2 regions of the Kineococcus lubricus genome follow, and region 1 is predicted to be linked to the other one. Evidence: predicted binding sites of a transcription regulator. Region 1 holds the regulator's gene; the other holds the start of a gene.
The links. The regulator HrcA, encoded in region 1, represses chaperone genes, less so after heat shock. The targets are predictions, from matches to a motif close to GNTNGCACTCGGNNNNNCCGAGTGCNANC.
Positions count from the first base shown of each region.

Region 2: a site for HrcA is predicted at 1,821-1,849, ahead of groES (co-chaperone GroES). Genes of this name have one in related genera too.

Region 1 covers NZ_JBJLSK010000016.1:56,002-60,205, reverse strand. Annotated here, with positions in the region: gene ACRYRX_RS13725 (methyl-accepting chemotaxis protein) at 1-407, shown strand, start outside; gene dnaJ (molecular chaperone DnaJ) at 420-1,538, opposite strand; gene hrcA (heat-inducible transcriptional repressor HrcA) at 1,579-2,625, opposite strand; gene ACRYRX_RS13710 (DUF3097 domain-containing protein) at 2,763-3,629, shown strand; gene ACRYRX_RS13705 (DUF4870 domain-containing protein) at 3,651-4,055, shown strand; gene ACRYRX_RS13700 (LLM class F420-dependent oxidoreductase) at 4,059-4,204, opposite strand, start outside.
Region 2 covers NZ_JBJLSK010000001.1:254,831-259,034, forward strand. Annotated here, with positions in the region: gene groL (chaperonin GroEL) at 1-1,287, opposite strand, end outside; gene groES (co-chaperone GroES) at 1,376-1,672, opposite strand; gene ACRYRX_RS01155 (class I SAM-dependent methyltransferase) at 1,879-3,054, shown strand; gene rimI (ribosomal protein S18-alanine N-acetyltransferase) at 3,047-3,472, opposite strand; gene tsaB (tRNA (adenosine(37)-N6)-threonylcarbamoyltransferase complex dimerization subunit type 1 TsaB) at 3,510-4,175, opposite strand.

The sequences.
Region 1 (4,204 bases):
CCTCGCGCGAGATCCAGCAGGTCGTCTCGGTCATCAACGCGATCGCGGACCAGACGCGGCTGCTGGCGCTGAACGCGACGATCGAGGCGGCCCGGGCCGGGGAGGCCGGCAAGGGCTTCGCCGTGGTCGCCGCCGAGGTCAAGGAGCTGGCCGACCAGTCCGGGCGCGCCACCGAGCAGGTCAGCCAGCGCGTCGACAGCATCCGCCAGAACGCCCAGGACGCCGTGCGCGCCATCACCGGGATCGGCAGCACGATCGTGGAGATGAACGGCCTCGTCGACGGCGTGCGCACCGCCGTCGACGGCTCCTCCGGCTGGGGCGGGGCGCAGGACACCACCGGGCTGTCGCAGCTGGCCGAGGAGCTGCGCAGCCAGATCAGCGGCTTCCTGGCGGGCATGCGCGGCTGAGCCGCGCGCCGCTCAGCGCCCGGAGAACCGGTCCCGCAGCTTCGAGAACACCCCCTGGTGGGTCTCGGACAGCTTCCCGGAGGGGCGCACCTCGCCGCGCAGCTCGGCGAGCCGGCGCAGCAGCTCCTCCTGCTCCTCGTCGAGGTCGCGGGGGGTGACGACCTCCAGGGTGATCAGGAGGTCGCCGCGGCCCTGGGCGCGCAGGTGCTCGGCGCCCTTCTGCTTGAGGGTGACGACCTCACCGGCCTGCGCCCCGGGTCGGACGTCGACCTCCTCGGCGCCGTCGAGGGTCTCCAGCGGGATCGTCGCGCCGAGCGCGGCCGCGGTCATCGGCACCTGCAGGGTGCACAGCAGGTCGTCACCGGAGCGGGAGAACACCGGGTGCGGGCGTTCGTGGATCTCGACGTAGAGGTCACCGGGCGGGCCGCCGGCGGTGCCGACCTCGCCCTGGGAGGCCAGCTGGATGCGGGTGCCGGTGTCGACGCCGGCGGGGATGCGGATGGTCATCGGGCGACGGGCGCGGACGCGGCCCTCCCCGGAGCACTCCAGGCACGGCGAGGGCAGGACGGTGCCGAAGCCGCGGCAGGTGGGGCAGGCCTGCGTCGTCATGACCTGGCCGAGCAGCGAGCGCACGACCCGCTGCACCGAGCCCTGCCCGTGGCAGATGTCGCAGGTCTGCGGGCTCGTGCCGGGCTGGCAGCAGGACCCCTTGCAGGTGGGGCACAGGATCGCGGTGTCGACCTGGATGGACCGCTCGCCGCCGAAGGCCGCCTCGGCGAGGTCGACGTCGACGCGGATGAGCGCGTCCTGGCCGCGCTGGGTGCGGCTGGCGGGCCCGGCGCCGCGGCCGCCGCCGCCCTGGCCGAAGAAGGCGTCCATGATGTCGGAGAACCCGAACCCGGCGCCGAAGCCGCCGCCGGGGCCACCGGCCCCCGCGCCGCCGCGGTCGTAGGCGGACCGCTTCTCGGGGTTGGACAGCGTCTCGTAGGCCTGGGAGACCTCCTTGAACTGCTCCCCCGCCTCGGGGTTCACGTCGGGGTGCAACTTGCGCGCGAGCTTGCGGTACGCGCGCTTGATGTCCTCCGTGGAGGCGTCCTTGGAGACGCCGAGGACGTCGTAGTAGTCGCTCACGAGGTCGGGTCTCTCCTGTCGGTTCTGAGCACTGCGAAGATCACTGCGCGAGGATCCGCGAGACGTAGCGTGACACCGCACGCACCGCGGCCATCGTCGTCGGGTAGTCCATCCTGGTCGGGCCGAGGACGCCGAGCCGGGCCAGGACCGTCTCGGTGCCGTAGCCGCTGGTGACCACGGAGGTGCCGTCCAGTCCCAGGTGCAGGTTCTCCGCACCGATCCGGACGGTGAGGCCGCCGCGCCCGCCGGAGCCGGCGTCCTCCTCCTCGGCGAGCTCCTGCACCAGGCGCAGCAGCACGACGTGCTCCTCGAGGGCCTCGAGGACGTTGCCGAGGGACGTGGACAGGTCGGCGCCCTTGACGAGGTTCGCGGTGCCGGCGATGACCACGCGCTCCTCCAGGGAGGCGCTGAGGCAGTCCCCCAGCGCGGCGGCGACCTCGGCGGCGACCGCCATGTCCTCCGGCGGGGTCTGCTGGACGAGGTCGGTCAGCCCCTCGCGGGCCTCGCGCAGCCGCTTGCCCCCGACGGAGGCGTTGATCCGGGTGCGCAGGGTCGCCAGCGCGACGGCCAGGTCGTCGGCGTCGGTGGCCGAGCGGATGTCCAGGACGCGCTGCTCGACGCGGCCGGAGTCGGTGATGAGGACCAGCAGCGCGCTGCGGCCGCCGACGCCGACGAGCTCGACGTGCCGGACGCCGGCGCGGCTGAGCGAGGGGTACTGCACGACGGCGGCCTGCCGGGTGATCTGGGCGAGCAGCCGGACGGTGCGGTCGACGACGTCGTCGAGGTCGTCGGCGCCGTGCAGGAACGTCTCGATGGCCCGCTTCTCGGCCGCCGACATGGGTTTGACGTTGGCGAGGCGGTCCACGAACAGGCGGTACCCCTTGTCGGTGGGGATCCGCCCGGCGCTGGTGTGCGGCTGGGTGATGTACCCCTCCTCCTCCAGCACGGCCATGTCGTTGCGGATGGTCGCGGGCGAGACGCCGAGGGCGTGGCGCTCCACGAGGGTCTTGGACCCGACGGGCTCGTGGCTGGAGACGTAGTCCTCGACGATGGCCCGCAACACCGCGAGCCTGCGGTCGTCGCTCATCCGTCCCTCCCTGCTCCGGCACCCGGTGCTCTGCTCCCGCGCGTCTGGCACTCAACGCGCGCGAGTGCCAAGTCTAGGCGCTCGCGCCCCGGTCGCGCCTCCCCCGCCGGCCCGCGGGGCGTGGTTAGCGTTCCCCCGTGACCCGCTACGACGACCGGTACGGCGCCGACGTGCTCTCCGCCGACCCGCACGCCCGCAACCGCCCCAGGCCCACCCACCGCGACGAGCCCGCCGTGCGCGGCCTGGTCGTCGAGGACGTCGACACCGGCTGGGTCGGCGCGGTCGTGCGGGTGGAGAAGAGCGGCGGGGTGCACGTCGTCGTCCTGGAGGACGCGAAGGGCCGCACCCGCACCTTCCCGCTGGGACCGGGGTTCTGGGTGGACGGGCAGCCGGTGCGGCTCGTGGCGCCCCGGGCCGCGGGCCCGGCCCGGCCGACCCGCACGGCCAGCGGGTCGGTGGCCGTCGCCGGCGCCCCCGCCCGGACCGCGCGGGCCTCGCGCCTGCTCGTGGAGGGCCGGCACGACGCCGAGCTCGTCGAGAAGGTCTGGGGCGACGACCTGCGCGTCGAGGGCGTCGTGGTGGAGATGCTCGACGGGGTCGACGACCTCGACGCGGCCATCCGCTCCTTCGGCCCGGGGCCGGGGCGGCGGATCGGCGTCCTCGTGGACCACCTGGTGCCGGGGTCGAAGGAGTCGCGGATCGTCGCCGGCGTCGGGAAGAGCCCGCACGTGCTCGTGGTGGGGCACCCGTTCGTCGACGTGTGGCAGTCGGTGCGGCCGCAGCGGCTGGGCTGGACGGCGTGGCCGGCGATCCCGCGCGGGCAGGACTGGAAGAAGGGGGTCCTGGCCGAGCTGGGCTGGCCGCGCGCCACCCAGGCCGACGTCGCGCAGGGCTGGAAGCGGATCCTGGGGACGGTGCGCACGTACGCCGACCTGGAGCCGGCGCTGCTGGGCCGGGTGGAGGAACTCGTCGACTTCGTGACCGCCGACCTGGCGGACCGCTGAGGGAACGGTCACGATCGAGGGGTGAGCCAACCCCCGTACCCGCCGCAGCAGCCCTACGCCCCGGTCCCGATGTCGCCGTCGGACGAGCGGATGTGGGGGATGTTCGGGCACCTGTCCGCGATCGCCGCGAGCTTCGTGACGCTGCCGTTCCTGGGCCCGCTGATCCTGTTCCTGGTGTTCAAGGACCGCAGCGGGTTCGTGCGCGGGCACACCTCCGAGGCGCTGAACATGACGATCTCGCTGATCGTCTACGAGGCGGTGCTGTTCGTCCTCTGCTCGGTCCTGGCGCTGTTCACCTTCGGCCTGTCGTACGGCCTCATGGTGGTGCCCGGCGTCGTCGCGCTGATCTTCACGATCCTCGCGGCGGTCGCGGCCAACCAGGGGCGCGCCTACCGCTACCCGCTGATCTTCCGGGTGGTGCGCTGAGGTTCACGCCACCGCGCGCAGGTCCCCGGCGGGGTCGGCCCCCAGCGGGACCAGCGCGACGGTCGTGACCCCGGCCCGCTCGTGGTCGGCGAGCCGCCGGCGCACCGCGTCGACGGACCCCACCAGGCTCGTCGCCTCCACCAGGCCCG
Region 2 (4,204 bases), on a different contig from region 1:
GCCGAGGTCGCCCTCGAGCACGGAGACGGCGTGCACCAGGGCCGAGCCGCCGCCGGCGACGATGCCCTCCTCGATCGCGGCGCGCGTCGCGGAGACGGCGTCCTCGATGCGGTGCTTCTTCTCCTTGAGCTCGACCTCGGTGTGCGCGCCGACCTTGATGACGACGACGCCACCGGACAGCTTCGCGAGGCGCTCCTGGAGCTTCTCGCGGTCCCAGTCGGAGTCGGTGCGCTCGACCTCGGCCTTGATCTGGGCGACGCGGCCGGCGATGTCGTCGGCCGAGCCGGCGCCGTCGACGATCGTGGTGTCGTCCTTGGTGACCGTGATGCGGCGGGCGGTGCCCAGCGCGTCGAGGTCGATCTGGTCGAGCTTGAGGCCGACCTCCTCGGCGACGACCTGCGCGCCGGTGAGGGTGGCGATGTCCTGCAGGATCGCCTTGCGGCGGTCCCCGAAGCCGGGGGCCTTCACCGCGACGGCGTTGAAGGTGCCGCGGATCTTGTTGACGACCAGGGTCGACAGCGCCTCGCCGTCGACGTCCTCGGCGATGATCAGCAGCGGCTTGGCGGCCTTGAGGACCTTCTCCAGCAGCGGCAGCAGGTCCTGGACGGTGGAGATCTTGCCCTGGTGGACCAGGACGTACGCGTCCTCGAGGACCGCTTCCTGACGCTCGGCGTCGGTCACGAAGTACGGCGAGATGTAGCCCTTGTCGAACTGCATCCCCTCGGTGAAGTCCAGCTCGAGGGCGGTCGTGGAGGACTCCTCGACCGTGATGACGCCGTCCTTGCCGACCTTGTCGAACGCGTCGGCGAGCAGCTCGCCGACGGTGGAGTCCTGGGCCGAGATCGTCGCGACGTGGGCGATGTCGCCCTTGCCGTCGACGTCGCGGGCCAGCGACAGGAGCTTGTCGTTGACGGCCTCGACGGCCGCGTCGATGCCGCGCTTGAGGCCGGAGGGGGCCGCGCCGGCCGCGACGTTGCGCAGACCCTCCTTGACGAGGGCCTGGGCCAGCACGGTCGCGGTGGTGGTGCCGTCACCGGCGACGTCGTTCGTCTTGGTGGCGACCTCCTTCGCGAGCTGCGCGCCGAGGTTCTCGTACGGGTCCTCGAGCTCGACCTCGCGGGCGATGGTGACGCCGTCGTTCGTGATCGTCGGCGCCCCCCACTTCTTGTCGATGACGACGTTGCGGCCCTTGGGGCCGAGGGTCACCTTGACGGCGTTGGCGAGGGCGTCGACACCGCGCTCGAGGGACTTGCGGGCGCTGTCGTCGAACGAGAGCTGCTTGGCCATGTGTTCTTCCTTCCGGAGCTCGGGCAGAACGAGGGACGCCCCGGGCACCCGGTGTTCGGGCGCCCGGGGCGTCAGGACCTCGTGCCGCTTACTTGGCGACCTTGGCGAGGACGTCGCGCGCCGAGAGGATCAGCAGCTCGTCGCCGCCGTACTTCACCTCGGTGCCGCCGTACTTGGAGTAGATGACCTTGTCGCCGACGGCGACGTCGACCGGCACGCGGTTGCCGTTGTCGTCCACGCGGCCCGGACCGACGGCCAGGACCTCGCCCTCCTGGGGCTTCTCCTTGGCGGTGTCCGGGATGACGAGACCGGAAGCGGTCGTCTGCTCCGCGTCGAGCGGCTTGACGACGATGCGGTCCTCGAGCGGAGTGATGGAGACCGACACTGGTGCGGCCCTCCCCTTCTGCTTCAGCGAACGTGGCGTACGGGACGGTCGGTGGGGTGGGGAGCGGACGCACGTCGTCGCGGGTGCCGTTCGGCCGCTGCCCCGTTGGCACTCCCCCGTGAGGAGTGCCACCGACGCTGCGCGTGACGTTAGCACTCACGACCGGCGAGTGCCAGGTCCGGGTCGGTCCTGGCAGCATCCACCGGGTGAACACCGCGGACGTCCAGGCCCTGCAGTCCCCCGCCGGCCGGTCCCTGCTCGCCGAGCTGGCCGGGACCGCCGGCGAGGACCCCGTCGCCCTCGCCACCCGGCTGCGCCGCGCCGGGCACGACCCCGCGCTCGCCGCCCTGGCCACCACCCAGGTGCGGCTGCGGGAGAGGGCCGCCGCGAAGTTCGGCCCGCGCGCCCACGAGCTGCTGCTCACCGCCGCCGGCGCCGAGCAGGCGACCCGCGCCGTCGTCGCCGCCGAGCACGCCCGACGGTTCGCCGCCGCGGGCGTGACCCGCGTCGCCGACCTCGGCTGCGGGGTCGGGGCGGACTCCCTGGCCTTCCTCGACGCGGGCCTGGACGTCCTGCCCGTCGACGCCGACCCGGTCACCGCGGCCGTCGCCACCCACAACCTCGGGGTGCCGGTCCGCTGCGAGGACGTGACGGCCGGCGTCGTGCAGGAGCTGACCGCGACCGACGGGGCCTGGTTCGACCCGGCGCGGCGCACCTCCGGCGGACGGCGCCTGTTCGACCCCGAGGCCACCTCCCCGCCCCTGTCGTTCGTGCTGGCCACCGCCGCGCGCGTCCCGGCCACCGGCGCCAAGCTCGCCCCCGGCCTGCCGCACGACCTCGTGCCGCCCGGCGCCGAGGCGCGGTGGACGTCCGTGGACGGCGAGGTCGTCGAGTGCGCGCTGTGGTGCGGACCGCTGGCCCGCCCCGGCGTCGGGCGCAGCGCCCGGGTGGTCCGCGGGGCCACCGCCCTGGAGCTGGACGACCGCGACCTGCCCGTGGCGGACGTCGGGGACGTCGGGCAGTACCTGCACGAACCGGACGGGGCCGTCATCCGCGCCGGGCTCGTGGGCCGCGTCGCGCACGACCTCGGGGGCCGGCTGGTCGACGAGACCATCGCCTACGTGACGACGGACGACGCGGCGACGTCGGGGTTCGCCCGCTCGTTCCGGGTGCTGGAGGTGATGCCGTTCGGGCTGAAGACGCTGCGGGCGCGGCTGCGGGCCCTGGACGTCGGGCCGCTGACGGTCAAGAAGCGCGGGACGGCCGTCGACCCCGACCAGCTGCGCAGGCAGCTCGCGCTGAAGGGCTCACGGCCCGCGACGATCGTGCTGACCCGCCTGCGGGGCAGGCAGAGCGTCCTGCTCGTCGAGCCCGTCAGCTGAGGCGCGCCCGCAGCACCAGCGCGTCGACGTCGTCGGGCTGGTAGTAGCGCGCGCGCCGGGCGATCTGCTCGAACCCCTCGCTGCGGTACAGGTGCTGCGCGGGCTCGTTGTCGGCGCGGACCTCCAGCAGCAGGTGCCTGGCCCCGGCCCCGGCGGCCTGCGCCCGCAGGGCCCGCAGCAGCTCCCGCCCCGTGCCGCGGCCCTGCCGGTCGCGGGCGACGCCGATGGTCTGCACGTCGGCCTCGGCGCCGTTGACCGCGACCCCGCCGTACCCGACGACCCGCCCGTCCTCCACGGCCACCAGGAAGCGCCGGTTGGGCCGGGCCAGCTCACCCCAGAACGACTCCGGCGACCACGCGGTGCCGCCGAACAGGTCGGCCTCCAGGGCGTGCACGTCGGTCAGGTCCCACCAGCGCATCTCCCGCAGCTCCACCCGCGCGAGGGTACGGGCCGCGCTACGCCGTGACGCGCTTGCGCGCCCCCGGCTCGGTGGCGTCCGGGCGCCGCAGGTACAGCGGCTCCGGCGGCACCAGCTCCAGCCCGCCGCGGCCGGCGAGCGCGTCCACGACCAGCTGCGCCAGCGCGCCGCCGTCCACGACCAGGGGCCCGCGCTCGGCGCCGAGGACGTCGGGGTACAGCCGGGTGCCCGAGCCGACGACCGGCACGTCCACGCGGACCTCGGCCGGTGCCCCGACGTCCGGACCCGCGGTCCGCCGCACCCCCTCGGCGCCCGCGCGGTAGCGGGCGGTGTGGACCTCCCGGCGGCGGGCGTCGGTGGCGACGAGGAACTCCCCGTCCAGCCCACCGGCGGCGGCCTGGGCCGCGAGCGCGTCGAGGGAGCAGACGCCGTGGACGCGCGCGCCCCACGCCAGCGCCAGCGAGCGGGCGGTGACGATGCCGACCCGCAGGCCCGTGTACGGGCCCGGGCCGACGCCCACGGCGACGTCGGTGACGTCGGTGCGCTCGCGGCCGGCGTCGGCCAGCACCGCGGCGATCGTCGGGACGAGGACCTCGTTGTGGCTGCGGGCCGTCCCGGCGCGGGTGGACCGCAGGACCCGCTCACCGTCGTGGAGGGCGACCGCCACCCCGTCGGTCGCGGTGTCGAGGGCGAGGAGCAGCACCGGAGGATCGTACGCGCGCGAAGGCCGCC